3 regions of the Paraglaciecola sp. L3A3 genome follow, and region 2 is predicted to be linked to each of the others. Evidence: predicted binding sites of a transcription regulator. Region 2 holds the regulator's gene; each other region holds the start of a gene.

Region 1 (11,321 bases), 610 kb from region 2:
CGAGCAGCTGGAAGTGTTCTCCAGCCCCACGAGTTGATCTGGTGATAAGATTTAAGAACGATTCCCTATCAACTACTTAATGACAGTTTATGCAAACATATGGGTGGCAAGTGTTTTTTGGATGCCGACTACTGTATCTTTTTTAAGTTCTTTTTCGATAGGGTTATCTTGTCCTGATATCCAAATTTTTAACTCAGCGTCTAAATCAAAATGGCCTGCGGTCTCAATTTTGAACTGGGTAATAGCGCGATAAGGAATCGAATGATAGTCTACTTTCCTGCCAGTCATGCCCTGTTTATCGATCAAAATTAGCCTTTTGTTAGTAAATACATACATATCTCTAATCACTTTAAAAACTTGTTGTACACTTTCTGTATCACCAATTATTGGGGCAAGTTCTTCAGCTACTTCACCAACATCTATTTCAGATGCATTGCCTAAAAGCCCATCAAGTAATCCCATGTTCTGATCCTATTCTTAATAACTAGAGGAAATATCATAAATGTTAATGCGAAATTAGCAACATAAGGATACTATCCGTATAAACTTAACTCCCTAACTTTTGTATACCAAACTTTATGCCGCCCGTGACACTTTCCGATATTCAATCTGCAAAACAACGCATACAGCCATATATTAGCCAAACTCCAATTTTACATTCTAATTTACTTGATAACTGGTTAGGCCATGAAATTTTATTTAAGGCTGAATGTCTGCAAAAAACTGGTTCTTTTAAGATTCGTGGGGCATTAAACATGATGTTAAAAGCCAAGGAAAAGGGAACTTTAGGTACAAAGGTGGTCGCCAGCAGTTCAGGTAATCACGCTCAAGCCGTTGCTTATGCTGCAAACGAGCTCGGGGTAAAAGCAACCATTTACAGTCCGCAAAATATCTCCAAAGTAAAAGCGGCAGCCACACAATTTTATGGCGCCAAGTTGAAATTATGTGCAACCCGTAAAGAAGCAGATGAAAAAGCACAACAAGCGGCAGAAAAAGAGGGCGCAGTTTGGGTACCTCCTTTTAACCATGAAGATATAATCGCTGGTCAAGGTACCGCTGTATATGACGCATTACTACAAATTGGCCAAGTAGACAGTGTATTTGCCCCAATAGGTGGCGGAGGTTTAATTTCTGGATCATTTATATGCAGTAAAACGCTATATCCTGACATTCAGGTAATAGGGGCAGAACCATTATTAGCCAATGACGCAGCTGAATCACGGCGCACTGGCACAATTCAATCATTGCCTCAGCAGCCTTTAACTCTAGCAGATGGTGCTGCAACCTTAGCTGTGGGCGAAAAAACTTTTAACTATATAAAACAATTAGATGATATTTATGAAATCCCAGAACAACCGATAGTCTATTGGTGTCAGTGGCTACAACATCTGTTAAAAATTCATCTAGAGCCCACAAGTGCAATGAGTATGGCTGCGCTAATAAATTGGTTAAAAGTTCAAAAAAAGCGACAAAAGGTGTTAGTTGTTTTGTCCGGTGGCAATATCGATCAACAAAAAATGCAACAAATTTGGCAACAAAATTACTTACAAGAAATCCCGAGTTTATTGCTTTAGTTCACCTGCAATCAATGCGGGCAACTGATATGATAAATACCTATCGTCAGATAAAATATAAAAAGAAGAAAAAGGAAATCAAACATTGAGAATGTGGTCTGTTAGTATTCTGCTAATCATAATCAGTTTTGCCACTTCGGCGAGCCAAGATAAACTTTTATTTGCTGATGCAAACTGTACTATCATTTATTCTCTAAAGCATTCAGCAAATTCTGACTTTTCTCAAGATATCGCACTACTAGAACGTGAAATAACTAAACAAAACGTGGCATTGATTGATTTGAATAATTGGCAAAAATTGCCTCCTCACATACAATTAAATGGTCGCCAACGAAATCAAATTCGCACTACCTTTGACTTACCTAAAGACACAAATCAAGCCATTGTATTTAATATAAAAGGGCAACTAGTCAGTCGTCGCACTGGTTCTGTAGCACTGGTCAATGCTTTATTAGATTGCAAATCATAACTTTAACCTAGGTATTCAAATCTAGGTTTAATCACTCCACCAATTTCTACAGTTTCTACAAACATATCTAAAGGCCTAACCCATAAATCTCGTTCACCATACAAAGGACGATAAACCACTAATTCACTCTCGTCTTCAGAGTGACGAGCTACACCAATAACTTCATATTCATTACCTTTATAGTGGCGATATTTACCTATTTTTAAAGCCATGTATTTTTACCACCTTAATTAAAGAATAAATTGATTGTGTTTCGACAAACTATGCCGAAAAATATAACAGACCATAACCCAACCTTGCATCAACTTAAAAAGAAAAAGTTAATTGCTGTTGGCTAACTTTATCCACTAGGCCTACATGTAATCCGACTAAACGAATACCTCTGCTGTCCTGCCTAGCAAGCCCTTCGTTTAACAACTCAAAAAAATAGTCTTTATTTAATTTCTGGTATTTATGTTCAACTGTAGTTTGTTGAAAATCGGCAAACTTTAATTTAATACCTTGGCTTTGTATTGCAAGTTCAGGACTCGACCTTTTTAACCTTTCTTGTAATTTGGGAAATAGATTATCAATCATTTTACAACAGTCTTCTAGGCTATAAATATCTTCAGGCATAGTACGCTCAACACCTACAGACTTTCGTTGCCTTTCTATACTCAAGCCCCGATCATCTTCACCGTGACTTCTGGCCCATATCACCGAACCAAATTTACCAAAACGTTTTATTAAATTTTCAAAAGGAAACTTGCGGACATCAGCACAAGTAAACAACCCTATCTCATTTAACTTAGCTAAAGTGACTTTACCTACACCAGGGATTTTGCCTAACTTTAGTTTCACCACAAAGTCATCTAAATTATCTGGGGTAATCACACATATACCATTCGGTTTATTTTCATCGCTGGCAATTTTCGCAACAAATTTACAAGGTGCTACCCCAGCTGAAGCTGTCAGCTGAGTTTCTAGAAAGATAGTACGGCGAATATCCTCAGCAATTAAGGTGGCACTGCCTGCAAACAACTCGCAATCAGTGACATCTAAATAAGCCTCATCTAACGATAAGGGTTCAATTTTGTTGGTATATCGGGAATATATTTCACGGATTTGTTGCGAAATTTCGCTATATAGTTCCATTCGCCCTGGCGCTAAAACCAGTTCAGGACATAGTTTTAAAGCATGTGCTGTAGCCATAGCAGAGCGCACACCAAATTGTCGAGCGATATAATTACAAGTTGAAATCACCCCACGCCTATCAGAACTACCACCAATAGCTAATGGTAAATTTCGGTATTCAGGGTTATCTCGCATTTCAACGGCAGCAAAATAACAGTCCATATCAATATGAATAATTTTGCGCAAAATACGACCGACCATGACACTGTTTATTAATACAGTATTCTGCCTATCTATTTCTCAAGGTCAATAGAAAAAGTTTAAGAATATCAAATTCTGGATTTTTAGATAATCTTACTACTGATAGCAGATCAAAAATATTCTTTAATATATGTTCCAATGCCCTCTTTCCAAATGAGTCGATTTTCCCAGTACTTATTGCTTTGAGTTCGAATATTAGCTTGCATTATTTCTCGGTTTTTTATTGCTAAGTTAACTGTATTTACAAATTGATGAGAAGACGCAGCTTTGGGAATCGATATCGCAACACCCAATTTACATAACGTATGGGCCAACATAGATTGTTCAGTTTGCGTCGGCAGCAACACCATGGGTACTGCACTATCAATGGCATGGCTCACCACACCGATACCACAATGGCAAATGACTATCTGACTTTTTGCGATAATGTTTGATACTGGCACTGGTACATCAGAAATACTGACACCAATAAACCTTAGGGCATTACGCTGGGCTAAATTTAAGTTCGGTATATACCCTTCAATCCGAAACTGAGCCGAAAGCATACGTATCGACTCAACTAAATTGGGAGTATTTGCATTTAGATAAACAAATAAATAAGGTTTGTTAGAGAACAAATCATTATTAACATTTTTTGTTTCACTATTAACTTGTGTAAGGGTAGGTAAATAAAAAATTTGGATTTGGCGGTTAAGATAATGATCGAGCATAGGGTGGGCAAGAATCAATCCTTTTTGAGGTTCGAAAATATCCTTTAAATCAAATTGCTCAATTGTCTTAGAAAATTTTTTACAAACTACCCGTAGTGTTTTATTAACTTTATTATACCAATGTAATAAATCTTTTCGAGCTACCTTCTGGTTATGCAGAATCGAGGGAAACGGTGATTCAGCAGGTGGAAACTCGAAACCGTTACCTAAAAATAAATATGGGATATCTAACAATTTTGCGGCTACTGCGGCTGACGGAGCATAATCAATAAAAACGTAGTGGGGATCTAAACGTTTAAGTATCTGTACCCAAGCCAACACTAAATCATAGGCATTATCATCGTTTTGCCAGCCACATCGCCACATTATGTGTGCAAAATTAGGTGAAATCTGCAGACTGGGACTCTTCATATAACATGGCGCAACATATACATTTTGCTTATAGGCTTTGCTGATATATTGTGATTTACTTGTATCTTTTAAGACAAACGAGAAACTGGTAGATGAAAACTCTGGCCGGTTACATATCGAATTCATACGGGTCACATGACCCAAACCGCCCCCCAATTCCCAGCAATAAGCAACTCTAGACGACGCCAGCAAACTACTATTTAACTTTCTTTAAAAAAAGGCTAAGCAGAGTATTTTGATCTGGTACACCAGTGACCGAAAGACCAATATCATTTTGATATTTTTCAAATGCATGTATGTCGCCCTCGTCAAAATCTGCTGTAACCTCATCAGTTATATAGCCAAGGTTATGTAAGCGTTCTTTTGCTCTTAGCAAAATATCTTCATAAAAATAAGTATCAGCACCATTTACACTAATTTTTATCAGCTTATTCTCTCTTTCTAAACGAATAGGGTACAAGGTTTTAAGTAACCCATTTACGGCACTTAAAAACTTTACTTTAGGGTGACTGACACAATGACGTTTCAGTAAAGTGAGCAGTAGTTCTGTTGTCTGCCAAGGTGTAGAATCATAATTCTGTGTTTGAAAAGCATTATAAGAACTTATATAACCTTCAAGCCAACCACCATAAAGGTAATAATCAGTACTCTTATCATCAGCTGCCTGCACAAAACTACTACAATCACGTTTCCCCGCCCCCTTAACGGCAAATTTTCCTTCTTTGTCAGCAGCCTGTAATGGCGCAGCAAAAACACAGTAGCAAAATATAGTCACAATTAAAGATCTATACATAATTTCCCCAAACGACAGACAAAAATAAAGCCTAAGATGAGTCAACAAACTTAGGCTTTTCATTTATAGCATCTGCTTATTATTTAGTCTTTAGTTTTCTTCTCAACAAACCCATTCCCATCAGAGACAAACCAAATAAACCAACAGAAGTAGGTGCTGACACTCCAACGGTATTTGGCTGGTCAGGAACAAAGGTAGTGATAGGTGTTTGTTCGATTCCAAAACCAGTCCCAGACTCGCTAAACGAGACTCCTGTAACAAACATAGTCGGATCCGTTGGATCTAAACCTAAGTCAGGGTCAATCCCATCAATAGTAAATTCGCCTACAGGGATAGCAAAATCAAAAGTTTGCCCAGCAGTTAGCGCCACAGTGACAGAACTTGTCCCATCGAAATAGGTTAGCCAGTAGCCATCTTCATCATTTACACTTAATTTAGTAGGCGCTGTGACACTTGCAAATAAGCCACCACCTGTAGCGGTATAGGTATAACCTGTAGATACATCTGGATCAATCCAAATCGTTTCATTAGCTACAACCTCAGGTAATAAAAATACAAAAGCGCCTTCATCATTAGTGGGATTACTACTGTCTGGTAAAATTGGAGTAAACTCAGACTCGCCACTTTCAGAATCAAAATTACCAAAACTACTTAAAAATATAGTGCTATCATATCCGCTGTCACCTGCATCGGCTAATAACAAACTAAAAGTATTGCCAGTACTGCCAGGTGTTACAGGCACATCAAACCTCAGCAATGGAATACCATTAGGGGCAATGACTCCATCAAGTTCGGTCCCAGGTACATCCTGAAAATCTGGGTGATCAATATTGATTGGCAATATTGGGTCTTCACCCGCCACATCACCCGTAGGTAAAGCGCCCGCTACATTTTCACCATTTAAAAACATGCCAAAACCATCAACAAACTGTGACCCAACATACTCAGGGTATTCTTCAGAGCCAAAAGCTGCAATAAAGGTGATTACACTTACGTCATCGTCAACATCAAAAGTAATATCTAATTGGACAGGATCAAAATGTTCGGAGCGCCCAGTAATTTCGCTTAAGACATCGTTCTGTTCATCAGTCGCGGCATTACCATCACCGCCAGAGTTACTTGAAGATGTATTTTCACCGTCTTGATAATCCTCAACATAGCCAGAACTAAAAACAACACCGCCACCACTGGGTAAACCGTAAACTCCAGAATTATTGGTGAAAATCCCCGCTTGACCGAAAGGTTCAGCTGAAAGGGCATCTAATTCTACTGCCAATGCTACTATACTGGGGATTCCACCGCCATAATCGCCACCGTAATCACCGCCATAATCTCCGCCATATTCACCTTGAATGCCTCCAAACAAACTTGAGTCAGTGATAGTAATTCCAGAGTTAGGAATAATTAAAGCGTTTGCTAATTCATCAGCATCAAGCGTTGATGTGATCTGTATCGCCGATGCCACAGGAGTTGCTAAAATAAATGCAACCGCTAAAGATATAGCGGATGCTTGGATATTTTTATTTGATTTATACATGGGTATGTCCTATGTGTGTGTTCTTAAAGTAACTACTTTGGGACATAATCAAAGCTATTGTGATTTTTTATCCCGCAACGTGTCTAGATTGCAGCAATTTCCGTTCCGTATTTTCACAATGTAACCGCAAGCACATGAAATATAATACTTTTTAAATATTGAAAAAAATTACAGGTGAAAAAGTGTAAGATTTTCTGACATATCCCACTAAAGTTGTAAATAAACTAGACAATTTATCACTATAATTTAAATACAATCTTGTTGTAAAAAATCAGTTTTAGCATAAATGTTCAAATTTAAAGTATCTGATTTTCTTTCCACTCTTTTAGTTTTTTCTCTCTAGCTTGCTCTTTTTCCATGCGCATTTTTTTACGATCGCAGGGTTCTGGACAGTCACATGCTTTATCGATACCCAAAGCGCCTAAACCACCACAACTACCTGCAATGGTTTTTTGTTGAAAGATATAACCCACTGCCATAGCAGCAACAACTACGATAAAAAATACAAATGCGAGAATAAAGGTACTCAAAATTAGTCTCCTATTAAATATATGCTGGTTTTAGTGAACAGTGACAAGCTGGTCAAACATACTACTAGTATACTCTTTAAAACCTTGTTTTTCTTTAGTAATCAATAGAACGGCTAAGTCATACTTTTCTGCCAAAATTAATGCTTTTTCTTTACCCATCACATTTAAAGCAGTAGCTAATCCATCCGCAGTCATCGAAGATGGAGCGACAACTGTCACTGACACCAAATTATGACTAATGGGAGTGCCAGTCTGAGGATTAATTAGATGTGAATACCGTACCCCCTCATCTTCATAATAATTACGATAATCACCGGATGTAGCAATAGCATTATTTCCTACACTGATAATACGTTCTATAGCTCGTTCTGTAGTTAATGGTTTTTCAATCGCTACACGCCAATTTTTACCATTCGATTTTTCACCAGATAAGCGCATCTCTCCACCTACCTCCACTAGATAATTGTGGATATTGTGTTGTTGCAAAATTTCAGCGATTCTATCCACTCCATACCCTTTAGCAATAGTGGATAAATCAACATACAAATCCGGATGAGTTTTACTCGCAGAAGACTCATTTAATATCAGTCTATTTAAACCTACACGTTCCCTAGCAGCCAATATATCTGCTGCTGTAGGTATTTTTTCTGGCCGAGCTTCAGGACCAAATCCCCATAGATTAACTAATGGCCCCACTGTAACATCAAGTAAGCCGCCACTTAACTCGCCAAGTCGCTTAGCTTCTGTCATTACAAAGAGGGTTTGTGTTGATAGAGGAAAAGCTTCTGTGTTATCCCACTGATTGAAGCGACTTAATTCTGAGTCATTAATATAGGTAGACATAAGTTGGTTAATATTGACCAGTTCATTATCTATTTTTTTTTGTAGTTCAGCCGGGGTAATAGTATCTGTTTCAATATATTTAACGTTATAAGTGGTACCCATAGTGGGGCCAGTGAGATGAACTTCACTAGTTTGTTGGCTACAAGCAATCAACAAAAGTGGGATTGCAAAGGCCAAAATAAGTGATTTGGAATAGCTAATTTTTGACATCACGATTTACTTTTATCCATAAGAAAAGGGGCATTAAGCCCCTTTAAAATTAATATAAACGAACTTTGGTTTTAACCGCCGAAGTCATCCAACATAATGTTTTCGTCTTCTACACCTAGTTCTTTAAGCATATTGATAACAGCAGCATTCATCATAGGAGGACCACACATGTAGAACTCACAATCTTCAGGCGCTGGATGATCTTTAAGGTAATTCTCTAACAATACGTTATGAATGAACCCTGTATCACCTTCCCAGTTATCTTCTGGTTGTGGATCAGATAAAGCAACATGCCAAGTAAAGTTATCATTCTCTTTTTGTAGCATGTCGAAATCTTCAACATAAAACATTTCACGAAGTGAACGTGCACCGTACCAGAATGTCATCTTACGCTTAGATTTTAATCTACGCAGCTGATCAAATATATGTGAACGCATGGGTGCCATACCAGCACCACCACCAACAAATACCATTTCAGCATCAGTATCTTTTGCAAAGAACTCACCGAAAGGACCTGAGATAGTTGCTTTATCACCAGGCTTAAGACTCCAAATATATGAAGACATTTTACCAGCAGGCAAAGACAAGTTGTTCGGCGGCGGTGAAGCAACACGCACGTTCAACATTATGATGCCTTCTTCTTCCGGATAGTTAGCCATTGAGTAAGCACGAATAGTTTCTTCATCAACTTTAGACTCAATGTTAAAGAAACCAAAACGCTCCCAATCACCACGATATTCTTCTGGTACATCGAAATCTTTATACTTCACATGATGAGGTGGAGCTTCAATTTGAATATAACCACCGGCACGGAAAGGGACACTTTCTCCATTTGGAATTTTAAGCTTAAGCTCTTTAATGAAAGTGGCTTTGTTATCGTTAGAGATAACTTCACAATCCCATTTTTTGATCCCAAAGATTTCTTCTTCTAACTCGATAGCCATATCTTGTTTAATAGCAACCTGACAAGACAAACGACAACCGTGTTTTGCTTCTTTTTTGCTGATGTGATCAAGTTCAGTTGGTAAAAGCTCTCCACCACCTTCTTTAATATCTACACGACACTGACCACAAGTTCCGCCACCACCACATGCCGAAGATACAAAGATCCCAGCATTAGCTAAAGCGCCTAATAATTTGTCGCCAGGTTGCGCTGTAATAGGATCTTGATCACCACCGTTGATGGTGATAGTTATTTCACCTTCAGGCACTAATTTAGACTTTGCAAACATGATGATAAACACTAACGCTAATACGATAGCGATGAACATGCCTACACCAAGATAAACTTCATTTAAATTCATTTATATTCTCCCAGAACGCTTAAAGCGACACGCCAGTAAATGATTGGAAACCAAGTGCCATCAATCCAGCAATCATAAATACCGATCCTAAACCTCTGATACCTTCTGGCATATCAGCATATTTCAGCTTTTCACGTACTGCAGCTAGCAAGGTAATGGCAATTGCCCAACCTAAGCCACTGCCAATTCCGTAAACGATACTTTCACTGAAGTTATATTCACGTTGTATAGCAAATGCCACACCACCAAAAATAGCACAGTTAACTGTGATTAATGGCAGAAAAACGCCAAGCGCGTTATACAATGCAGGGAAAAACTTATCTAATGTCATTTCTAGTATTTGTACTAGTGCAGCGATTACCCCGATAAAGGTTAAAAAGCTCAAAAAGCTCAAATCTGCATTCGGAAATCCCGCCCAAGCTAATGCTCCTGGCGCTAAGATATTGACAAAAATAACTTGGTTAACAGGTACAGATATACCTAAAACCACTACTACTGCCACACCTAAACCCATGGATGTTTTAACTTTCTTAGATACGGCCAAAAATGTACACATACCTAGGAATAAAGACAAAGCCATGTTTTCAATGAAAACAGACTTAATAAAAATACTTAAATAATGTTCCATGAATTACCCCTTTGGCTCTACTTGTTCAGGACGAATAGTACGTATTATCCAAATCAAGCCACCAATCAAAAAGAATGAGCTGAAAGGTAAAATCAATAAGCCATTGCCTTGATACCAACCACCATTTTGAACAAGCTCAAATATTGGGAAACCTAAAATTGTACCGAATCCAAATAACTCTTTAATAGTACCAATAATGATGAGTACTAAAGAATAACCAAGACCATTACCAATACCGTCAAGAAACGACATAAATGGCGGACTCTTCATGGCATATGCTTCTGCTCGACCCATTACAATACAGTTGGTAATGATCAAGCCAACAAATACCGATAGTTGTTTAGATATCTCGTAAGAATACGCTTTCAATATTTGGTCAACTACTATTACCAAAGAGGCAATAATGGTCATTTGAATTATGATCCTAACACTTGATGGTATCTGAGTACGGATCATAGATATAAATAAACTAGAAAAAGCCGTTACCGCCGTTAATGCTAACGACATAACTAAAGCGGTTTCTAATTTAGTGGTGATTGCAAGAGCCGAACAAACGCCCAATATTTGCAATGCGATTGGGTTATTGTCCAGAACGGGTCCAAACAATACCTTTTTCATTTCTTTAATGTCAGCCATAGTATGAACCCCTTACGATTTCCAAGTCTGATTTTTAAGGTATTGACCGTAGCCATTTTTACCTAACCAATAAGACAATGTATTTTGTACACCATTACTAGTCAATGTTGCTCCAGAAAGCGCATCAACAGCATATGGGTCAGCAGGACCGGCATTTTTCTTGACCTGAATAGCGACTTCACCATTTTCAAACAATTTTTTGCCATCCCACTTCGCTTTCCAGCTAGGGTTTTGTACTTCGCCACCTAATCCAGGGGTTTCTTTTTGTGCGTAATAAACTAATTCACGCACTGTGTTTCCGT
Region 2 (11,321 bases):
GCTGGGATACTTTTGACCTTTACTAGCCATTTGATGGGAATGGTTACCATTGCAAATAGCAATCTATTCACCCTTTTCATACTACCGACCTTACTGTTCTTGATTACTTGCGAAGGATAACATAGGGAACGACATCTATAACCTGAACTCTGGATAAATTGTGTTCATCTGTAGCATTTTTGAACGTTTGACAGCCTTGCTTTTGGCCAAGGTACAAAAATGCTTAAAGTATTTCTTAAAGCCACACTACTCTTTTATTTTCTAGTTAGCTTATCACTTTCGAAACTTATGGGGTCACACTGAACCCAGCTAATTAATTATTTCTAAAATCAATAATGGTTATTAATTTTTATTTTACTTTGTAGTATGTTGAATGTTGACAATAAAAGTGAATGGATAACCATGAAATTGATAATATTTTTTACACTGTGTGCTTTAAATTGCTTAATCACAGTGCAAGCAGTAAAACTAAAAACTATTTACCAAGGCTTTAAACAGCCTGTAGAAATTAAATTTTTGCCTGGATCTAGTACTGAGTTATTACTGGGCGAAAAAGAAGGCCAATTGAACTTTGTTGATCTACAACACAAGACTAAATATCAAGTTCATATGTTTGATGTGGAGTCTGCTGTAGAAATGGGGTTATTAGGTGTGACATTTGCTCCTCAGTTTAACCAAAACCAATATATTTTTGTTAATTATAACCCAGAGCAAGGTGAAGACAGAACACGTGTATCTCGTTTTGTTATGGTCAAAAATAAAGATAAGCAATATCGGTTAGAAAATGAAAAAGTACTGATTGAAATTGACCAACCTCGTCAGAATCATAACGGAGGTCAAGTAGCTTTTGGCCCTGATGGTTATTTGTATATAGGTATGGGAGATGGTGGCGGTGCTGGCGATCCAGATGGCCATGGCCAGAATACAAACACCTTATTAGGTAACATGTTACGCCTCGATATTAATACAAAAGATGACGTGCCTTATGTTGTTCCAAGTGATAACCCTTTTGTGGATAAAGACGGTTTTAAGCCAGAAATTTGGGCTTATGGTATAAGAAACCCTTGGCGTTTCTCGTTTGCTGACGATGTGTTAATTGTGGCTGATGTAGGGCAAAGTAAAGTAGAAGAAGTATCTGTGGTCAAAAAAGGCCAAAATATGGGCTGGAATATCATGGAAGGCGACTTGTGCTTTAAACCTGAAAAAGGCTGTAATCAAAAGGGATTAACTTTGCCTAAGATTACTTATCCACGAACAGAAGGTATGTCCATAACCGGTGGTTTTGTATACACAGGTAAATTAATGACTGAGTTATACAATCATTACATCTATGCCGATTTTATTCTGGGTGGTGTGTGGGCCAGCAAATTTCCTGAACTTTCCGCACCAATCAAATTATTTGATGCTAAAGGTATAAACCTATCCACTTTTGCGTTAGATGCTGATGGTGAAATCTACTCTGCCGACTTTGCCAGCGGTGATTTGTACCAGTTGGTACCCTAGTGGTTAATTTTGAAATAGCGTGCTTACTTTGGTAAGCACTGTTAATTAATCGTTCTCATTTTTTCAAGCTGCTTATTTTTTATTAAAAAAAATAGCTAGAACACTTTTAATTTCAATTTAAATAAGGCCTTCAAAAAACAAAGTTTGAGATCTAGCAATAACTGTTTATACTAACAATAACTGTATAGAAAAACAGGCTGTTTATGCGTCCACTAACTGCGAGACAAGAAGAAGTACTTCAACTAATCAAAACGACTATGTTGGATACTGGAATGCCCCCCACACGTGCAGAAATTGCCCGTGAATTAGGCTTTAAATCGGCTAATGCTGCTGAGGAACATTTAAAGGCTTTAGCTCGTAAAGGGGTAATTGAAATATTGCCCGGTACCTCTAGAGGTATTAAGTTAAATACACCTTTAGAAGATCAACTAGAAGATTTAGGTTTACCGTTAATTGGTCAAGTGGCTGCTGGTGAACCTATTTTGGCTCAAGAACATGTTGAAGGTCATTACAAAGTTGATCCTAGTTTGTTCAAACCTAGTGCCGATTTTTTACTTCGTGTAAACGGCATGAGTATGAAAGATATTGGTATTTTAGATGGTGATCTATTAGCCGTTCATCGCACCACAGATGTACACAATGGCCAAGTAGTAGTTGCACGGGTAGACGAAGATGTGACAGTTAAGCGCTTAGAAAGAAAAGGCCGCGAAGTGTTATTACATGCAGAGAATGCAGACTTTTCGCCTATCAAAGTCGATCTTGCTACCCAACCTTTTAATATTGAAGGTATTGCAGTGGGAGTGATCCGCAACGCAGACTGGATGTAATTCTATTCCTTGGTAATTCATTTTTTTGAGCGCAGCAATTTTTGCTGCGTTTTTGTTTTTTATCTAGTTTTCATTTCTCTTATTTAGTTTTTATCTCAACTGTTTCTGTACTTTTAGTAAAACAAATATTCATAAATTATAAATTTTTATACAAAAGTGTTTAAAAAACCATCAATTGATTGTAATTTAAACAAAAAGGCTAGACGTACCCCCCTTAAATAAGTAATCCTTAGTAATTAGTGTAACAAATTGATAACAATGAATTTTCCCTTGGTTAACTTTTTGTTGCTTGCTTTGAGTGTTAAGAAGTCGTAATTGGTCTTTTTTTACTAAAAAATAATAGAATGTATTTGCCACATAGAGGTGCCGAGTGAAAAAAACTTTGTCTAAAACTGGAGCCATGCTGTCTGTTTTATTAGCTAGCCCAGTGTTTGCTGAAAGCAAAAATCATATCGAACAATACAAGTTGAACATGACACAAGGTGCGACTGAGATCAGTGCTGAAGTATATGATATGCATATGCTGATGTTTATTATATGTGTTGTGATTGGTGCTGGCGTGTTCATCGCCATGTTCATATCTATATATTTCCATAGAAAATCTAGAGGGGCCAAGCCAGCCCACTTCCACGAAAATGTAAAAGTGGAAATTGCTTGGACAGTTATCCCTTTCATTATTTTGGTTGGAATGGCCGTGCCAGCTCGAAATTTATTAATCGATATGGAAGATGCTAGTGAGCCTGATGTAACTGTGTTGGTCACAGGTTCCCAGTGGAAATGGCATTATAAGTATATGGACAGCGAAGTTGAATTTTATTCAAAGTTGGCCACACAACAAGAGCAAATTCAAGGCAAGTTTGACAAAGGGGTTAATTATCTTTTAGAAGTTGACCGAGCTTTAGTTATTCCTACTGGCAAAAGAGTTCGTTTTCTAATTACTTCAGATGATGTGATACATGCTTGGTGGGTGCCAGATTTTGCCATTAAACAAGATGCTAACCCTGGGTTTATTAATGATGCTTGGACTAACGTAGATCACCCAGGTGTATATCGTGGTCAATGTGCGGAACTATGTGGTAAAGATCACGGTTTTATGCCGATTGTGGTAATAGCTAAAGAACCTGCAGAATATGAAAAATGGATTGCTGAACAACAAGCTATTCAGCTTAAAGCAAAACAAGAAGAGCAACGATTATTGGCGATGAACATGTCTTTACCTGAAGCTATGGCGTTAGGTGAAAAAGTGTATAACGCTAATTGTGCCGCATGTCATATGCCAAATGGTGAAGGATTGCCTGGAGTATTCCCTGCACTTAAAGGCAGTCAAATAGCGACAGCCGACCAACCTAAACATATTGCTATATTATTGGACGGGGTGACAGGTACAGCAATGCAATCTTATGCTAAACAATTGAGTATGTCTGAATTGGCAGCTGTGGTGACTTACGAGCGTAATGCTTGGGGTAATAACACCGGTGATTTGGTTCAGGCCAAAGACATTAACGCAGCGATAAACGGAAAATAGGAGTAGGTGACCATGACTACAGTAACTGACGATATTCATCATGATGGCCTACCTGGCGATGGGCATCACGAACATCATATTCCCAGCGGCATAAAACGCTGGTTATTTACTACTAACCATAAAGATATAGGCACCATGTATTTGTGGTTCGCCTTTATTATGTTTCTAACTGGTGGCGCCATGGCGATGGTAATTCGCGCTGAGTTATTTCAGCCAGGATTACAAATATTAGAGCCTAATTTCTTTAATCAAATGACCACAGTGCATGGTTTGATTATGGTGTTTGGTGCAGTAATGCCTGCCTTTACCGGTTTAGCTAACTGGCTGATACCTATGATGATAGGTGCGCCAGATATGGCTTTACCTAGAATGAATAACTGGAGTTTTTGGATACTTCCATTTGCATTTTTGATTTTGCTTGCATCATTATTTATGGAAGGTGGCGGTCCTGCTTTTGGTTGGACTTTTTATGCTCCGCTTTCTACTACTTACAGTAGTGACAGTACGGCCCTCTTTGTTTTCTCAGTACATATCATGGGTGCCTCATCCATAATGGGGGCTATTAACGTCATAGTCACCATCATAAACATGCGTGCTCCTGGTATGACTTATATGAAAATGCCCTTGTTTGTGTGGACTTGGCTAATTACCGCATTCTTACTTATAGCGGTAATGCCGGTCTTAGCCGGTGCGGTGACTATGGTATTGACCGATAAGTTCTTCGGTACTAGTTTCTTTGATGCCGCTGGTGGTGGTGACCCCGTTATGTTCCAGCATATATTCTGGTTCTTTGGTCATCCTGAAGTGTACATCATGATTTTGCCTGCTTTTGGTATTATCTCGGCGATTGTTCCTACCTTTGCCCGTAAACGACTGTTTGGTTATGCCTCTATGGTTTATGCCACGGCATCTATTGCGCTGCTGTCGTTTATTGTCTGGGCGCACCATATGTTTACCACTGGTATGCCTGTGTTTGCTGAGTTGTTCTTTATGTTTGCCACTATGTTGATATCTGTGCCTACAGGGGTAAAAATATTTAACTGGGTGGCAACTATGTGGCGGGGTTCAATGACGTTTGAAGTGCCCATGTTATTTGCATTAGCCTTTATTGTTTTGTTCACTATTGGCGGCTTGTCTGGCTTAATGTTGGCGATTACTCCAGTGGACTTCCAGTATCACGATACCTATTTTGTGGTGGCACATTTCCATTATGTGTTGGTGACAGGAGCGATATTCTCGATTATGGCGGCTGTGTATTATTGGCTACCTAAATGGACAGGGAAAATGTTCCATATTGGGTTAGCTAAATGGCATTTTTGGTGTTCACTTATCTCAGTTAATGTGTTGTTCTTCCCTATGCATTTTGTTGGTTTAGCAGGTATGCCACGTCGTATCCCAGACTATGCTTTACAGTTTGCTGATTTTAATAAATGGATCAGTATCGGCGGTTTTGCATTTGGTTTATCTCAATTTATCTTCTTAGTTTTACTGATTAAAGCTTGTAAGAAACAAGGTGAGCCGGTGTCGGCCCAAGTTTGGGAAGGGGCTGAAGGCCTAGAGTGGGAAATTCCATCTCCAGCGCCTTATCATAGCTTTGAAACACCACCTGTAATTAAATAAACAATGAGTGCCGTTTAAATGAACACACAGCAGAATCAAACCAATAACAACAAAATGGTTGTTAAATTACTTGCCATAGTGGTGGGCATGTTTGGTTTTGGTTTTGCTTTAGTGCCTCTTTACGATGTGTTATGTGATGCTCTAGGTATTAACGGCAAAACTTCAAATGTGGCTGCAGTTTACGAGTCTGTCGAAATAGATGAAAGTAGACTGATTACAGTGGATTTTATTACTCGTGTGAATACTGGTATGCCTTGGGAGTTTAAGGCTGAAACTCGTGTAGTTAAAGTGCATCCTGGAGAAATGAGCCAGGTAAACTTTTATGTGAAAAACCCAACAGGGGCAGATGTAATAGGCCAAGCCGTACCATCAGTATCACCTGGCCCTGCGGCTATATTTATGAATAAAACCGAGTGTTTTTGTTTTGAGCAACAAACATTAAAAGCAGGCGAAGAAGTTCTGATGCCGATGAAGTTTTATATCGACCCTCAACTTCCAAAAGATATCACTTATTTTACTGTGCAATATACCCTCTACAACGTGACAGCTTCGAGTGAAGTTGTAGCGCAAAATCGCGGGTAAAGGAGAACATCATGTCAGAAAAAGAATATGAAAAGTATTATGTGCCCGCAGAAAGTCCTTGGCCATTTGTTGGGGCTGTGGCTTTATTTTTAATTGCTGTCGGGGCGGGAAATTTTGTTATTGAAACTACCCGAGATAAAGAAGGATTTGGCGGATATATATTAATAGCAGGCCTCGCAACTTTATTTATTATGCTAGTGGGTTGGTTTAAAAATCAAATTGATGAATCTATGAGTGGTATGTATAGCGCTCAATTAGGCCGCTCTTATAGACAAGGAATGGCTTGGTTCATCTTCTCCGAAGTGATGTTTTTTATGGCGTTCTTTGGTGCCTTGTTTTACGCCCGTGTAATATCTGTTCCTTGGTTGGGTGGCGCGTCTAATAACTTAGCCACTTATGAAGTTTTATGGCCAACCTTTGAAGCTATTTGGCCATTAGTTGAAACCCCAAATGGTACAAAAACTGAAGCTATGGGCTGGTTTGGTTTGCCGCTTATCAATACTGTTATTCTAGTATTGTCTTCGGTTACCTGTCATATTGCACATGTTGCATTAGAAGAAAATAAACGCGCAAAACTTAAATTATGGCTAAGTATTACCGTGATTTTAGGTTGTATATTCTTGGTGCTGCAGGTTGAAGAATATATCCATGCATATACAGAAATGGGATTAACATTAGAGTCAGGAATATACGGCAACACTTTCTTTATGTTGACCGGTTTTCATGGTTTCCACGTAACCCTAGGTACAGTAATTTTATTTATAATGTTATTAAGAGTATTTAAAGGTCACTTTACTCCAGAAAATCATTTCGCATTTCAAGCGGGAAGTTGGTATTGGCACTTTGTTGATGTAGTTTGGGTGATGCTGTTTTTCGTTGTATATATTTTGTAATTATTTATTGCTAATACAAAATTAAACGATTAAAAAGCCACGGTCGACGTGGCTTTTTAATTATTAACCTGAACTCGGTTTATGATTAATAAGGTGTTGGGTTAGGTGTGATTAATCCGGTAGCTACAGCTAAGAGTATGAGTATTATTATTGCTACTGAAGCCATTAATCTTCGCCCAATGAATTTACTCATGGGGGGACTGTCTGGGTCATTTTTAAGCATAATCATCATGGCTTTAAACAGGTTGAAAATCATAAATAGAATTAAACTGCCAATTAAAATTTTTATTAACATTGATAAACTCCTTGAGCTATTTATTGGACATGTAGATTAGTATGCCTCGATTACCCATCATCCCTACATTAATCACTTTTACCGCTGTTGTCATTATGTTTGCTTTAGGCCTTTGGCAGTTACAGAGAGCAGAACAAAAAAATGAAAGGTTAGCTTCAATAGCTGAACTAAAAGGCTCGTCACAAATGGCTTTATCTGCTGTATTAAGTAATATTCATGATATGCAAGATGTGCCAATTAGTTTTACAGCCAGTGCTGATCCAACACAATATTTTTTATTAGATAATAAAATTCATCAGGGGCGAGTGGGATATCAGCTATTGGTACCTCTACAAACTAACTCTGGCATATTAATGGCAAATTTTGGTTGGTTGTCTGCCACTCACAGTCGTAAAGTTCTACCTGAAGTCAATATTGATGATAACTTGATGTCTTATTCAGGATTAGTTTCATTCCCAAGTAAAAATATATTGGTAACAGAAACGGCAAAAGTAGATGGACAATGGCCAAAAGTGATACAAGAAGTTGATCTAAATGTATTGGAACAGCATTATAGAAAACCTTTATTGCCATTTGTGGTCAAATTGGCTGAAGAACCTAATTCAAGTTTTGTTAGGCAATGGCAAGCTGTTGTCATGCCGCCAGAAAAACATATTGCATACGCAGTGCAGTGGTTTTTATTAGCCTTGGCTGCTGTGATAGTTTTTATCATTGCCCAAAGAAAAAGAATAAAAAGGAGCAAGCGTGAGTACAACTAATAAACCTAATAATAAAAAGATGATGTTAATTTTTGTTGCGGTATTTTTACTGCCAGTAATTCTTGCCAAATTGGCCCTAGAAAACGGTTGGTTTAATAAGGCTGCTACAAATAAGGGGATATTGATTCAACCTCCTATAGACATGAGCCTGATAAAAACTGAGAAACATGATCCTAAGTGGAAGTTAGTTTATGTGTTACCCGAAACCTGTGATTTAAGTTGCGAAAATGCACTATACAGCATTGGCCAAGTTTGGAGTGCTTTAGGTAAAGAAAGTGATAGGGCTGAAGTCGTGGTGATTAGTCATGAAAAAAGTAGCCCCTTACAGTTACAAAAACTAAAAGAAAAACAAAAATTCAGATTGTTAAATACTGATCTAAATAATATCCAGCGTATATTTAATACGACTGATACTGCTGGAATATTTATTGCTGATACCTTAGATAACGTGATTCTACGTTATCCTCTGCAATCCAATGCGGAACAAGCTGTTTTGCATAGTCGAGATATTTTGTCTGATATGCGTAAAGTACTTAAACTGTCCAAAATTGGCTAAAGGAAATAGAGATGAGAAAGCTTGTTCTTTTCAGCATTTTTTTGGCTATGGTAGTGATAGTGTTAGGTGCCTATACCAGATTAACTGATGCTGGTTTAGGCTGTCCCGATTGGCCTGGTTGTTATGGTCATTTGAGTTTTTCAGATACCACTAAACATATAGAAACGGCTCAACAAGCTTTTCCTGATCGACCATTTGAAGAGCATAAAGCCTGGAACGAAATGATTCATCGTTATTTTGCTAGCGGTTTAGGTTTCGTCATTTTAATTATTTTCCTAAATAGTTTGTTTAAAAAATCTTTTAACAAACCGGTCAAATTGCCCTTTTTTCTTGTTTGCCTTGTGTGTTTTCAAGGAGCTTTGGGCATGTGGACAGTCACCTTAAATCTATTGCCTATAGTCGTGATGGGGCACTTGTTAGGTGGTTTTACTGTTTTGTCTTGCTTGTTTTTATTGTACTTAAGATTAACCCCCTACCGAATACCGGGTGGTGATCACCGTATGCGGCGATTTGGCCGATATTCCACTATTGGCATTCTTATTCTAACGGCACAAATTGCATTAGGTGGATGGACGTCAGCAAACTATGCCGCTTTAGCTTGTACCGAGTTGCCTGTTTGTGAAGGTGCTTGGTATGAAAATTTAGATATTGCAGGCGCTTTTAGTATCCCTCATGCTGAAAATTATGAATTTGGGGCTCATCCTTATCATGAACGAATGACTATGCATATAATGCACAGAGTTGGCGCCCTTATAACTTTCTTGTACCTTTGTTGGTTGGGGGCTCGTTTGTATGCAGCAGCTTCTTCTCGTTTGATCAAAAATTTATCAGTTTTACTGATATTAGTATTAGGTCTTCAAGTGATTTTAGGTGTGAGTAATGTGGTATTTAGTTTGCCAGTATTGGTTGCGGTTCTACATAACGCAGTAGCAGCCTGTTTAATGCTGGTATTAATAAGTATTAACTATACCCTGTATCGTAAGACTTAGGAGAATTGAGTGAGTAAAACCATGACAGCGCAACAAAATATGAATTCGAGTTTTCTGTCTACTTGCCAAGATTATTATGAAATGACTAAACCGAAAGTGGTTTTATTATTATTGTTAACTGCTTTGGTGGGTATGTGTTTAGCCAGTGATGAGTGGATAAGCTGGCGAGTATTAATTGCTGGTTTGACGGGCATAGGCTTTTTGTCATCGGCGGCGGCAGTAATCAATCATGTGGTTGATCGTCGAATTGATAGTCAGATGGCTCGTACATTTAATCGACCAGTGCCAAAAGGTAAAATCACCCCTAAAAAAGCTGTCATTTTTGCAGCTGTTTTAACGATAGCGGGTTACATTATACTTGAGTTGTGGGTAAATCGTTTAACTGCAGTTTTAACCTTTGCTGGATTGCTTGGATATGCTGTCATTTATACCATGTATTTAAAACGCGCCACCCCGCAAAATATTGTGATTGGTGGTTTAGCGGGGGCGATTCCGCCTCTTTTAGGTTGGACTGCAGTAACGGGGGAAGTTCATGCTCATGCTTTGTTGTTGGTACTGATTATTTTTACTTGGACTCCTCCGCATTTTTGGGCCTTAGCTATTCATAGAGAAAAAGATTACGCTCGCGCAAAGGTACCAATGTTACCCGTTACTCATGGCATTGATTTCACTAAAACATCGATATTTTTGTACACTATACTGTTATGTGTAGTGTGTTTATTGCCTTATTTGATTGGAATGACGGGGCTTATTTATTTGATTGGTTCCACTTTACTGAATATTGGTTTTTTATTTTATGCTTGGAAATTAAAGTTTGTGGCCGATGAAGATACCGCTATGCAAACATTTAAGTTTTCTATTATTCATTTGATGGTGTTATTTGTGGTGTTACTTGTCGACCATTACATTCATTTTTAATTTTTATCATTCAGGCTGTTCATGAATAAATTACAAGCTGGTTTAGTCGCTCTGGTTGCATTAGTCATTGGTGTTTTTGTGTCTATTAATATTGCACCTCCTACTGTGGATGAGACTCAACATATTCGTATGTATCCAGAACCAAGAGCCCTACCCGATTTTCAATTAATTGATCAAAATTCACAGGCATTTACTTCATCAGCGTTATTAAACCATTGGAGTTTATTATTTGTTGGGTATACCTCTTGTCCGGATATTTGCCCAACTACCTTAGCGGAATTAAAAGCTATTTATCCACAGCTACAACAAATTCCTGCTGAGTTTCCTGTGCAGGTAATCTTGTTATCAATCGATCCTAAGCGTGATACACCACAACGTTTACATGATTATATTAACTTTTTTAATCCTGAGTTTAAGGCGGTAAGTGGTGAACATGCGCAGCTATTTCCACTAGTCCGTGCATTGGGTATGATGTATTCCATGTCTGAAAGCACAGACAAACCTGATTATCTTGTTGATCATAGTTCGTCTGTGGTGTTAATTAATCCTAAGGCCCAAGTGATTGGTCGTTTTAAGCCTGATTTTGAGGTGGGTAAATTACCAATTAGCGAAGGACAAAAAATATTGGCTGACATGCCTACCCTCATTGGTAAGTAATAGCTGTTATGCGGATAAGGCGTGCAACAGAACAAGATGCTGATGAATTAGCTAAACTTGTTTTTGATTCTGCCCCTCAGTTATTAACCGCAGCTTTTAATCTTACCCCTGAATTTTCGGTGAAACACTTTTTAGTAAAAAATTTGTCTAACCGAGACGGACAATATGGTTATTACAATCATTGGCTGGTAGAGCAAA
Region 3 (11,321 bases), 400 kb from region 2:
GTTGTTTACCAATGATAATTTCGGCAATCCCTTTTTCGGTACTTTGTTCGTTATAGACTTCGTCTCTATAAATGAACATGATCAAATCCGCATCTTGCTCTATGGAACCTGATTCCCGTAAATCCGAGTTTATCGGCCTTTTATCACTTCTTTGTTCTAGACTACGATTTAACTGAGATAGAGCAACAACTGGCACTTCTAGCTCTTTTGCTAGAGATTTCAAAGAACGAGATATTTCGGCAATTTCTAAGGTACGGTTATCACTTAAACCAGGCACTTGCATAAGTTGCAAATAATCGATCATGATTAAACTTATACCACCTTTATCTCGGGCTAATTTTCTTGCCCGGGTCCTGACTTCCATCGGAGTTAGGCCCGAAGAGTCATCAATAAACAGGTTATCTTTATCTTTTAACATAGCCATAGTATTTGACATTCTAGCCCAATCTTCATCGTCCAATTGAGCGGTACGCACTTTGGTCTGATCGACACGACTTAAAGACGCCAGCATACGCATCATGATTTGTTCTGCAGGCATTTCTAGACTAAATACTAATACAGGCTTAGTTTCCAACAACATTGCGTTCTCGCACAGGTTCATGGCGAATGTCGTTTTCCCCATAGATGGACGTGCTGCGAGAATAATTAAGTCAGAAGGTTGTAAACCACTGGTTTTTTTATCTAAGTCAGTGTATCCAGTAGACACACCTGTCACGTCTTTATTACTTTTAACCAGCTCTTCTAATCGATCTATGGTTTTACCTAGCACCGATTCAACATTTTTAGGGCCTTCGTTTTTGCCGGTTCTTTTTTCAGCAATTTCGAAGACCTTACTTTCGGCCATATCCAAAATTTCGCCACTATTTCGGCCTTCTGGATTATAACCTGTATCCGCAATTTCGTGAGCCACACCGATTAACTCACGAGTCACTGCGCGCTCTTTAATAATTTGCGCATATGCAGTCACGTTAGCTGAGCTTGGTGTATTCCGTGCCAGCTCACCTAAATAAGCAAAACCGCCGGCTGCTTCTAATTCATCTAAATTTTCTAAATGTTCAGAAACAGTAATTAAATCAATGGGTTCATTCTTCGATAACAAACCTAAAATAGAACGATAAATAACTTGATGGGAATGATTGTAAAAATCATCTTCCACTACAATTTCTGCCACTTTATCCCAAGAGTCAGGAGCAATTAACATGCTGCCCAAGACAGACTGCTCGGCTTCGATAGAATGTGGTGGGATCTTTAGTTTTTCAACATTTTGATCTTTATTTTTACGAGAAACTTCTTTTACAGCCATGGATTATATCAATTTATTAAACAATAAAGATTATGTCAGAGATACTACTACTAACCCATACAAAGACGAACTAAGATCTTAGATTATTTATTAATATGCTTACTAATCGCTTCAATAAATCGCACACCATATCGCTCTAACTTAGTAGCACCCACGCCATGGATATCTAAAAATTCAGACGAAGACTCAGGGCATTTATTGGCCATATCAGCCAGAGTTGCATCACTAAACACCACAAAAGGTGGTACATCATCTTGTTCTGCAATGACTTTACGTAAATGTTTAAGCTTGGCAAATAATGCTCGGTCATAATCTTGCGCTTGGAATTTAGATTTTTTGCCTAAGTTGACAGTCAACCTTGGCACCGCTAATTGCAAAGACTGGGTGTTTTTCAACATAGGCCGTGCTTCTTCGGTTAATTTCAATACAGCATTTTGGGTGATATCAACTCGTAACAAGCCTCGATGAATTAATTGATTAATCAGGTTATGCCAATACTCATCTGATTGTTGTTTTCCTATACCAAAGGTAGAAAGTTGTTCATGCTGATTTTCAAAAATACGTTTTAATTGTTTACCACGTAAGACATCAATGACGTATTGACTAGCGACATTTTGTTGTAATCGTAGAACACAGGAAAGAATCTTCTGAGCATCAACCGTTCCGTCGAAAGCTTTGGGTGGATCTAGGCAAATATCACAGTTTCCGCAATGCCCTGCTGAATACTCAGCAAAATAATTAAGCAGAATTTGACGTCTACAAGTTTGTGCTTCACCAAAAGCTTCCATTGCCGCAAACTTTTGCAGTTCAACAGCATTTCTTTCTGGGTTTTCACCAGAAGATATCCATTGACGGATACGTGCCGCGTCTTTTTCATCAAATAACAATAACGCCTCAGCAGGCATACCATCTCGCCCAGCTCGACCAATTTCTTGATAATATGATTCAATACTACGGGGTAAGTCAAAATGCACGACAAAACGCACGTTTGATTTATCAATGCCCATACCAAATGCCACTGTTGCGACAATCACATCAATTCTATCTTGAATAAAATCACGTTGAATTTTATCCCGTATCGCCCCTTCTAACCCAGCATGATAACCAGCACAACTTACACCTTGTTTAGCTAGCGCCACAGATAACTCGTCTACTTTTCTGCGGCTATTGCAATAAATAATACCGCTACCATCTTGTTGCTTAACAAAACTAATCGCTTGATCAGTAGCTTTATATTTGGTGATTTGATTGTATCGAATGTTAGGTCGATCAAAACTGCCTTTAAATATAAAAGGGTTATCTAAACGTAGTTGGTGAGCAATGTCAGCTCGAGTAGCTAAGTCAGCAGTAGCGGTTAAGCCCATCACAGGCGTATTAGGAAGTTTTTCTTTTAGTTGACCAAGTAATCGGTAATCTTTGCGAAAGTCGTGTCCCCAATGAGAGACACAGTGTGCTTCATCCACAGCAATTAAACTGATACTCAATGACTGAAGGCGCGCGATAAAATCAACTTGCATTAACCTTTCAGGAGCAACATATATAAGCTTATAAAAACCATCTTGCATGCCTTTATACACATTAAATATTTCTTCAGGTGATAAGTTTGAGTTGATATAAGCGGCACTAACACCATTAGCTAACAGCGCATCAACTTGATCTTTCATTAACGAAATCAATGGGGAAATGACAATCGTTAACCCCGGCAATATCATGGCTGGAATTTGATAACACAAAGATTTACCACCACCAGTTGGCATTAAGACCAACACATCTTTATGATTAATTATATTTGTAATCACTTCAGCTTGACCGTCTCTATAGTGATCATAACCAAAGGTGTTTTTTAGCACTTCTTTTGCATTAGTTAACAAGAGAAAATGATCTATAGGCTGTTGTGACAAAGAAAAACCGCAATTAAATGTAAAACCTAAGTTTACGTGTTTTTATTTTAAGGTTCACTGGGTATAACAGAATATTTTTGACAACGACTATTTTTGCAGTAAATTAGCTAGTTAATGTCTATATTATTAAATAATATATTTTAAGTTGTTTAATTTTCGCTCGACAATCATGTATTCTAGAGTCTTTACTAATTTAGTGCTAGCTATCCATTATTGAAGCATTGTCATTAGTTGTATAGTTCAAGGATGTTATGTCAACTTACCCCAACAAATTAACCTTACTTATTATTGACGATGATGTGATTTGTATATCAAGTCTAAGTGCGTTGTTTTCTAAACTGTTCAACGTAGAAGTTGCGCGGGATGGAAAAACGGCGTTACAAAGCATCATGCTAAAAGACATAGACTTAGTATTAAGTGCTGTAAACACTCCAATAATATCAGGCCAAGAACTGTGCGCTTTTGTAAAGAATAGCCAGTTAACTTCCCATATCCCTATTATGTTCTTAGCAGAACAACCTACCCGTGACCAAGAAGATGAATGTTTGGCAATGGGCGCTATTGACTATATCGATAAAAATGTTCGACCCAGTATATTAGTTTCACGAGTCAAAAATTTAATGGCAATGGTGGCGCAACAGAAAAAACTAGCGCAAGTATCTTGTACCGACGGTTTAACCGGTTTGGCCAATCGAATGCAACTTGATACGACACTTAACCAGGAATGGTATGCAGCCGTGCGTGGCGGTCACCCGTTTTCAGCTCTGTTAATTGACATTGATAATTTCAAGCTATTCAACGACGCATTTGGTCACTTAGAAGGCGATAAATGCTTAAAAAAGGTTGCCTTACTAATTGCAGCAAGCAAAAGGCGAGAAAGGGATTTTTCAGCTAGATATGGCGGAGAAGAGTTTGTTCTATTATTACCTTTTACCGATTTAGCTGGCGCGAAAACAGTCGCAGAAGATTTACTCGACAAAGTACGTAAACAGAATATACCTTCGGCTACTGGAGCTTCTCACGAGATAGTCACTATTAGCATTGGTGCCGCTACTTTTTCGCCGACAGAAAAAACTTGCACTTTATCAAATGCAACCGAATTACTCGATAAGGCCGACACCAACTTATTTAAAGCTAAACAAGCCGGTCGAAACCGTTGTGTCTGGGATTAAACATTCACACTTATTAAGCCTAGAGTGATGAAAATAACAATCAATATACATATGTGTGGTTTAAATATTTTTAGTATCAAAAATCCTGCAATCACCCATACGAGATCAAACAAATCAGTTATCGCACTAGTCAATATCGGATTATAAAATGCGGCAATGAGTAGTCCCACAACGGCAGCATTGATTCCCCTTGTTGCAGCCAAAAAATAACAATTAGCAAGCAATGTTTGCCAAACATTTCTTAACGCTAATACCAGTAAAAATCCCGGTAAAAAGATAGCTAAAGTGGCTAATAAAGCGCCAGTCAATGGAACTGCTGGATTCATTATACCGCCAATATATGTGGCAATCGTAAACATCGGGCCAGGAACACCTTGCGCGGCTGCATAGCCAAAAACAAATGCATCCTGACTAATGCTATCTCCTAGTGATGCCTGTAATAAAGGTAAAACTACATGTCCGCCTCCAAATACCAAACTGCCACTCTGAATAAAGGGCGCTAACATATTGGCATAACTTGCAGACCAACTAACCAAGCTCAGTGCAAATAAAACCAAAAACACTAACAATGGCCAGTAACTAAATTTATTTGAGTCAAACTTGAAGGGCACACTTTTTTCTGTTGTACGGCTCGTTAACACACCTATTGCCGCACTGCTTAATATCACAAATATTTGCCACAAAGGAGAGCTCACCAGCATTAACAAAGCGGCACTTGAAAGAGCAATACTTATGGCAACTTTAGTTTTACAAAAACTCTTAAACATACTAATCACTGCATCAAGTACGACTACTACAGCTAATAGTTTAAGGCCATATATTAAACCCACTAACCAAGGCTTAGACTGGCTAAAATCTGTAATTGAAGCCAAAGAATACATCAAGATAAACGACGGCAAAGTAAAACCAATAAAGGCAGCAACTCCCCCCCATAAACCTGCTTTATGTAAACCAATAGCAAAACCAATTTGGCTGGAACCTGGACCGGGTAAAATTTGGCTCAGACTAATGAGATTCGCGTACTCGTCATTTTTAAGCCATTGCAATTTATCGACAAAAGTCGATTTGAAATAGCCAATATGTGCAGCTGGCCCGCCAAAACTGACGCAGCCCAAAAGTAGGAAATGTAAAAATATGATTAACAGCTGTTTAATGAGTGCCATGTTCAACAAATCTGGTATTCCTACTAATTACTAATTACTTTATTTCTGCCACCATTTTTAGCGGTATATAAATTTTCATCAGCCATGCGTATCATTCCATTAATACCGCCTTTAGTTTGACTAGTTAAACCGACACTTACAGTACAATATATGTGTTGCTTTTCAAAAATCAGAGTTGTATTTTGCAAAGCGACACGAAATACATTCATGATTTCGAATACTTTTTCTGCATTAGTATTTGTAAAATAGACACAAAATTCTTCACCACCAAAACGAGCAGCAATATAGTCAGCAAAAAAATCAGCTACCAATTTAGCTATTTCTTTTAAAGCATAATCTCCGCAATCATGGCCATAAGTGTCATTTATATTCTTGAAATGGTCGATGTCAATAATGGCTAAACTCTGTTGTTTCGGTTTGTTTTTTTGTATGGCTTCAACACAAGAAAAAAAATGTCGTCGGTTAGGTAAACCAGTCAAATAATCGGAATTTGCCACACGTTTTATGGTGGCTATATTCTCTAACCTCTCAACATTTTGCATGATCCGGCAGAGAAATTCTTCATGGCAATAAGGCTTATATAAATAATCATTAGCGCCACTTTTAATAAACCGAGCTGATAGTCCATTATTGCTATCAGTTGCGATACCTATAATCCCCAAGTCTTCTTCACTATATGTTCTACGTAACTTAGAAATCATTTGTAAACCAGACATGCCTGGAATGTTTTCATCAATAATTGCCAGTTTAATAGTAGATTGATTAGTTAACACTTGTATAGCTTGGCTGGCATTTTGTGCTTCATAAGTAATAAAATTATGCCTTCTTAATAATGAAACCATTGCACTTCTATCCACTCGTGAATCATCTACTACCAATACGCCTACTTTTTTATTTTTATCTAATCTTGCCAATAATCTTGTGAGATATTCATAAACTTGAGCATTTTCTTTGGGAATATAATCAACTATATTTTTTTGCAGAATATCAATTCTGATTTCATCATCTAAGGTATCAGTTACCACTATTGTGGGTAAGAAAGATTGAATGGCAAAATCAACTGCCTGTCCCTTAGTTGCATCTGGCAAATTAAAGTTAACGACTGCACACAAATACTCTTCAGGTGCAGAAGCTGAAAACACATGTTTTGCTTCGATTAAACTAGCGGTAGATACAGGACGCAAACCCGCCTTAGAAATCAAGTTTCGCAGTACTTTCATGCTACTTGAGTCATATTCAATAATCAGTACTTTACGTTGCATAAATATAGAATCACTAAAAACCGGTTAACTTAGGTGTGGTTATTACACAATAGATATAACAAAAAACAACACATTTAATCCAACTATACTTTAGTTAACTTAGCAAACGACATCACCAACCATTTAGTACCGAATTCATCAAAGTTAATTTGCACTCTGGCATGCTCACCCGACCCTTCATAATTTAGCACTGTACCTTCAGCAAATTTAGGATGGCATACCCTTTCACCTAACTGAAATCCTGTCGATTCAAATGCAGTATGCCCAGTAGTTGCCGTAAAACGGTTTTGTACCGGTCGGCTAATAGTGGTGCGCAAGCGGACTTCTTCAATACACTCAGCGGGGATCTCTTTAATAAACCGTGAAGGAGTATGATATTTGTCTTGCCCATAAACGCGTCTGTTCTCAGCATAAGTGATATACAACTTTTGCATTGCACGTGTCATACCGACGTAACAAAGACGTCTTTCTTCTTCGATTTTGCCAGGCTCATCATTGCTCATCTGACTAGGGAACATGCCTTCTTCTACCCCAACCAGAAACACCAATGGAAACTCTAAACCTTTAGATGAATGAATTGTCATCATTTGCACCGCATCCTGATGACTATCAGCCTGTGTTTCACCTGATTCTAAAGAGGCATGAGCTAAAAAAGCAGATAAGGGAGTCATATTATCAGCCTCTTCAGGCACGACAAATTGTTTACAAGCCGTCACTAATTCTTCCAAGTTTTCAATTCTAGCTTGGGCTTTTTCACCTTTTTCTGCTTTATACATAGCAAATAGGCCAGAATGTTTGATCACATGATCAGCTTGTTCCTCAAGAGGTAACTGCGCAATATCTTGGCCTAACTGACTAATAAGTTGAATGAAAGCACTTAATGCATTAGATGCGCGGCCGGTTAGACGTTTTTCCTGTAACATCCGCTGACTTGCATCCCACATAGACAATTCTTGTTCTTTGGCTAGTTCGCGGATCTGCGATAAGGTCTTGTCCCCCATGCCACGAGTAGGGGTATTCACTATTCTCTCAAATGCCGCATCATCAATAGATTGATTAATTAAGCGCAAATACCCAAGGGCATCACGAATTTCCTGGCGTTCAAAAAAGCGTAATCCGCCATATATTCTGTAAGCGATTGATTCTTGAAGTAAGGCTTCTTCGAGTACCCGTGATTGAGCATTATTACGATATAAAATGGCGCAATCAACCAAGGCATTACCAGTATCACGCCACTCTTTTATTCGAGAGATGTTAAATCTAGCTTCATCAAGTTCATTAAAACCTGCATACAAAGAAATCGTTTCTCCATTGCCATCTTCAGTCCATAACTCTTTACCTAGACGCCCCTGATTATTATCAATAACAGCATTAGCGGCTTGTAATATATTGCCCGTAGAACGATAATTCTGTTCTAATCTAACGGTTTTAGCAGTAGGGAAATCTCGCAAAAAATGCTGTATATTTTCTACATTGGCACCTCGCCAACCATAGATAGACTGATCGTCATCCCCCACAATAATCATATTATTGCTTGGCGCAGCAAGTAACCTTAACCAAGCATATTGAATATTGTTAGTATCTTGAAATTCGTCAACTAATATCGCTCTAAAACGTTTTTGGTAATGGGCTAATATGTTAGGGTTGTTCAGCCATAATTCATGAGCTCGTAACAATAACTCAGCAAAATCAACTAACCCAGAACGGTCACAGGTTTGTTGATATACCTGATAAATCTCGCGCATTTTTTGTTGATTAGCATCTCCGTAGGTCTCAATATGCTCAGGGCGTAAGCCTTCATCTTTGTTACCATTGATATACCATTGTACTTGTTTAGGCGGCCAATGTTTCTCATCAAGATTAAGACTTTTAATCACTCGTCTAACCATTCGATATTGGTCATCAGAATCTAAAATAGTGAAGTTTTCAGGTAAGTTAACGTCTGCATAATGGGTGCGTAATAACCTATGGGCAATACCATGAAAGGTACCAATCCACATGCTATATAAAGGACTTCCTTGTAGTTGCTCTATTCGCCCGCGCATTTCTTTGGCTGCTTTATTGGTAAAGGTCACAGCTAAAATGCCATAAGGAGCAATACCTTCCACTTCCATTAACCAAGAAATTCTATGCACTAAGACTCGTGTTTTGCCACTACCGGCACCAGCTAAGATCAGCATGTCAGTGGCAGAAGCAGCAACTGCATCACGTTGTTTATCGTTTAGTTCATCAAGAAGTCTAGATACGTCCATGGGCAAATTTTGAAAAGGATATTTGCCTTTACTATAACAAAGCACTGTATTTAAATACACTAATGAAAGCAATACTCAGCAGAATGCCCTGCTAATTTGTGCCTATATTGCAAAGAAAAGCATTTATACCTTTTATTTTTCTACTTCATCCCCAAAAATAAGGTTAGTAGAAATACCTTTGAAAATGATGAGACAAAGTGATGAGCATTGAATTTTGGCAACAACTAAAACTAGAAGCAAAAAACTTAAGTGAAAGTGAACCTTTGTTATCTAGTTATGTACACACATGTATTCTTGCTCACCATAACTTTGAAACCTCTTTAGGTTTTATCCTATCGAATAAACTAGCAGATAAAGTCATGGGCTCATTAACCATCAAAGAAATGTTTGAGCAATGTTATCTGCTACACCCAGAAATAGCTGAAGCAGCTATGTTCGATATTCAAGCTGTGTTTAATCGAGACCCTGCGGTGAACACTCATTTAACAGTACTGCTCAATTTTAAAGGCTTCCAAGCAATCCAAGTGCACAGACTAGCTAATCAACTGTGGAAAATGGGTCGAAAAGAGCTAGCTCTCTTTATTCAAAGTCGTAATTCAGAAGTTTTTGCTATCGACATCCACCCTGCAGCTCATATAGGCCAAGGAGTGATGTTCGACCATGCGACAGGGATTGTAGTAGGCGAAACTGCGGTAATTGAAGACAATGTGTCTATCATGCAATCCGTCACCTTAGGTGGTACAGGTAATGAAGCAGGCGACCGACATCCTAAAATTCGTCAAGGGGTAATGATTGGGGCAGGAGCCAAAATATTGGGTAATATTACTATAGGTGAAGGAGCCAAAATTGGCGCCGGTAGTGTTGTTTTAAACGACGTACCTGCACATGTTACCGTCGCTGGTATCCCGGCCAAAATTGTAGGTAAACCTAGATGCCAGAACCCTTGCGAAACCATGCAACAAAATATTCTAGAAGACTAACTCTAATAATTGATTGAGTGACTGTAACTGCACATGAGGTAAAGTAAGTGTCTGCTCACTATTAAGCGACATTTCTCTATCTTCTGCGTACCAAGCGGCTTGATAGCCTGCTCGAATTGCTCCAAATACGTCTTTCTCTAAATTATCTCCCACATGCAAAATATTTTTAGCCGGTATTGCTAACATATCTTGAGCCGCATCAAACATAGCTATGTTTGGTTTCATAGGTACTGTCACACTAGATTTAAAACAGGCTGATAAATAATCGGCAATGCCAATTTTTTCAACGTCTACATTACCGTTGGTAATAGCCACCAGAGGTATTTTCTCGGCTAATGTTTTTAAAATCCAATGAATATTAGCATCGACAGAAAAATTACTGCGCTGATCATAAAAGTGTTGAAAACACCGCCTGGCTGCATCAACAGCTTGCTCTTCGTTATAACCAAGTTGCTGAAACCCAAGCTGTAAAGAGCGAAATCTAAGCTGGCCAATATCATTATGTAATATGGGATGATCTATTAGTAACTCTTTTTCTATTTTACGCCAGTACTGTGTATCTAAAGACTTAGTGATAGAGAACTCCTTATGCTGAAACGCTCGCAACGATGCCGTAGCATTTTTAATTACGCTGCCGTTTTCATATAAAGTATCATCTAAATCAAAAGTAATGGCTTGAATGGGATTGAGTTTTTTATAGAAAATCATAAATATATTAAACGCAAATTTCTAAACTGATTATTACCCAACAATTAGTAGCTAAGAATTTTAGGTAGTAAAATACTCAAAAATTGTTGTAATTGTGAAATCAACAAAGTATCCATATCAGGATTAAAGTGACTAGGATCTTTACTGCCAATCGCCAAAATACCCAGCTCCCCTTGGTCACCTAACAGCAACAAAGCCACTGAATTAGCATCTTGATCTGCAAATAATAATTTTCTTTCGTGGTCACTTAATCGTCCAAAGAAGTGTTTGTCTCTTTTAAAACGTTTTTCAATGAACAAACGACGTTGAATTTCTGGTAGCGCATGGGCACCTTTGAAAGGCATTAAACTGACAGATGCTAACTGTAAATTTTCTTGAATCACTTCTTCTAAAACAAAGGTTAAATCATCCATTGAAGTACACTTCAATATTCTGATATTTAAGTCAGCATATATCCGATAAATTTCTTCATTTTTTTTAGCAATTGTGATTAATTGACTAAGCTTATGATTAAGGCTGCGAACCTTCTTACGCAATTGCTCACTTTGTAATTCGACTAAAGACACACTACCTTTTTGAA

The links. The regulator LexA, encoded in region 2, represses DNA repair genes until DNA is damaged. The targets are predictions, from matches to a motif close to TACTGTATNNNNATACAGTA.
Region 1: the regulator LexA is predicted to act here: its motif matches at 3,420-3,439, upstream of dinB (DNA polymerase IV).
Region 3: the regulator LexA is predicted to act here: its motif matches at 9,096-9,115, upstream of uvrD (DNA helicase II).

The regions. Positions count from the first base shown of each region.
Region 1 covers NZ_CP047023.1:391,764-403,084, reverse strand. Annotated here, with positions in the region: gene GQR87_RS01700 (PH domain-containing protein) at 88-462, opposite strand; gene GQR87_RS01695 (serine/threonine dehydratase) at 579-1,574, shown strand; gene GQR87_RS01690 (hypothetical protein) at 1,660-2,043, shown strand; gene GQR87_RS01685 (DUF1653 domain-containing protein) at 2,046-2,255, opposite strand; gene dinB (DNA polymerase IV) at 2,350-3,402, opposite strand; gene GQR87_RS01675 (hypothetical protein) at 3,528-4,664, opposite strand; gene GQR87_RS01670 (peptidoglycan-binding domain-containing protein) at 4,735-5,331, opposite strand; gene GQR87_RS01665 (choice-of-anchor L domain-containing protein) at 5,411-6,868, opposite strand; gene nqrM ((Na+)-NQR maturation NqrM) at 7,165-7,398, opposite strand; gene GQR87_RS01655 (FAD:protein FMN transferase) at 7,429-8,451, opposite strand; gene nqrF (NADH:ubiquinone reductase (Na(+)-transporting) subunit F) at 8,523-9,755, opposite strand; gene nqrE (NADH:ubiquinone reductase (Na(+)-transporting) subunit E) at 9,775-10,383, opposite strand; gene GQR87_RS01640 (NADH:ubiquinone reductase (Na(+)-transporting) subunit D) at 10,387-11,019, opposite strand; gene GQR87_RS01635 (Na(+)-translocating NADH-quinone reductase subunit C) at 11,032-11,321, opposite strand, start outside.
Region 2 covers NZ_CP047023.1:5,091,893-5,103,213, reverse strand. Annotated here, with positions in the region: gene plsB (glycerol-3-phosphate 1-O-acyltransferase PlsB) at 1-80, opposite strand, end outside; gene GQR87_RS21305 (sorbosone dehydrogenase family protein) at 403-1,503, shown strand; gene lexA (transcriptional repressor LexA) at 1,707-2,330, shown strand; gene coxB (cytochrome c oxidase subunit II) at 2,731-3,855, shown strand; gene ctaD (cytochrome c oxidase subunit I) at 3,868-5,475, shown strand; gene GQR87_RS21285 (cytochrome c oxidase assembly protein) at 5,494-6,057, shown strand; gene GQR87_RS21280 (cytochrome c oxidase subunit 3) at 6,069-6,950, shown strand; gene GQR87_RS21275 (DUF2909 domain-containing protein) at 7,036-7,245, opposite strand; gene GQR87_RS21270 (SURF1 family protein) at 7,287-8,003, shown strand; gene GQR87_RS21265 (hypothetical protein) at 8,023-8,559, shown strand; gene GQR87_RS21260 (heme A synthase) at 8,571-9,548, shown strand; gene cyoE (heme o synthase) at 9,570-10,466, shown strand; gene GQR87_RS21250 (SCO family protein) at 10,488-11,123, shown strand; gene GQR87_RS21245 (GNAT family N-acetyltransferase) at 11,132-11,321, shown strand, end outside.
Region 3 covers NZ_CP047023.1:179,654-190,974, reverse strand. Annotated here, with positions in the region: gene dnaB (replicative DNA helicase) at 1-1,303, opposite strand, end outside; gene recQ (DNA helicase RecQ) at 1,387-3,204, opposite strand; gene GQR87_RS00780 (diguanylate cyclase) at 3,456-4,376, shown strand; gene chrA (chromate efflux transporter) at 4,373-5,539, opposite strand; gene GQR87_RS00770 (diguanylate cyclase) at 5,563-6,801, opposite strand; gene uvrD (DNA helicase II) at 6,885-9,053, opposite strand; gene cysE (serine O-acetyltransferase) at 9,254-10,033, shown strand; gene GQR87_RS00755 (HAD-IA family hydrolase) at 10,022-10,741, opposite strand; gene GQR87_RS00750 (DUF484 family protein) at 10,786-11,321, opposite strand, start outside.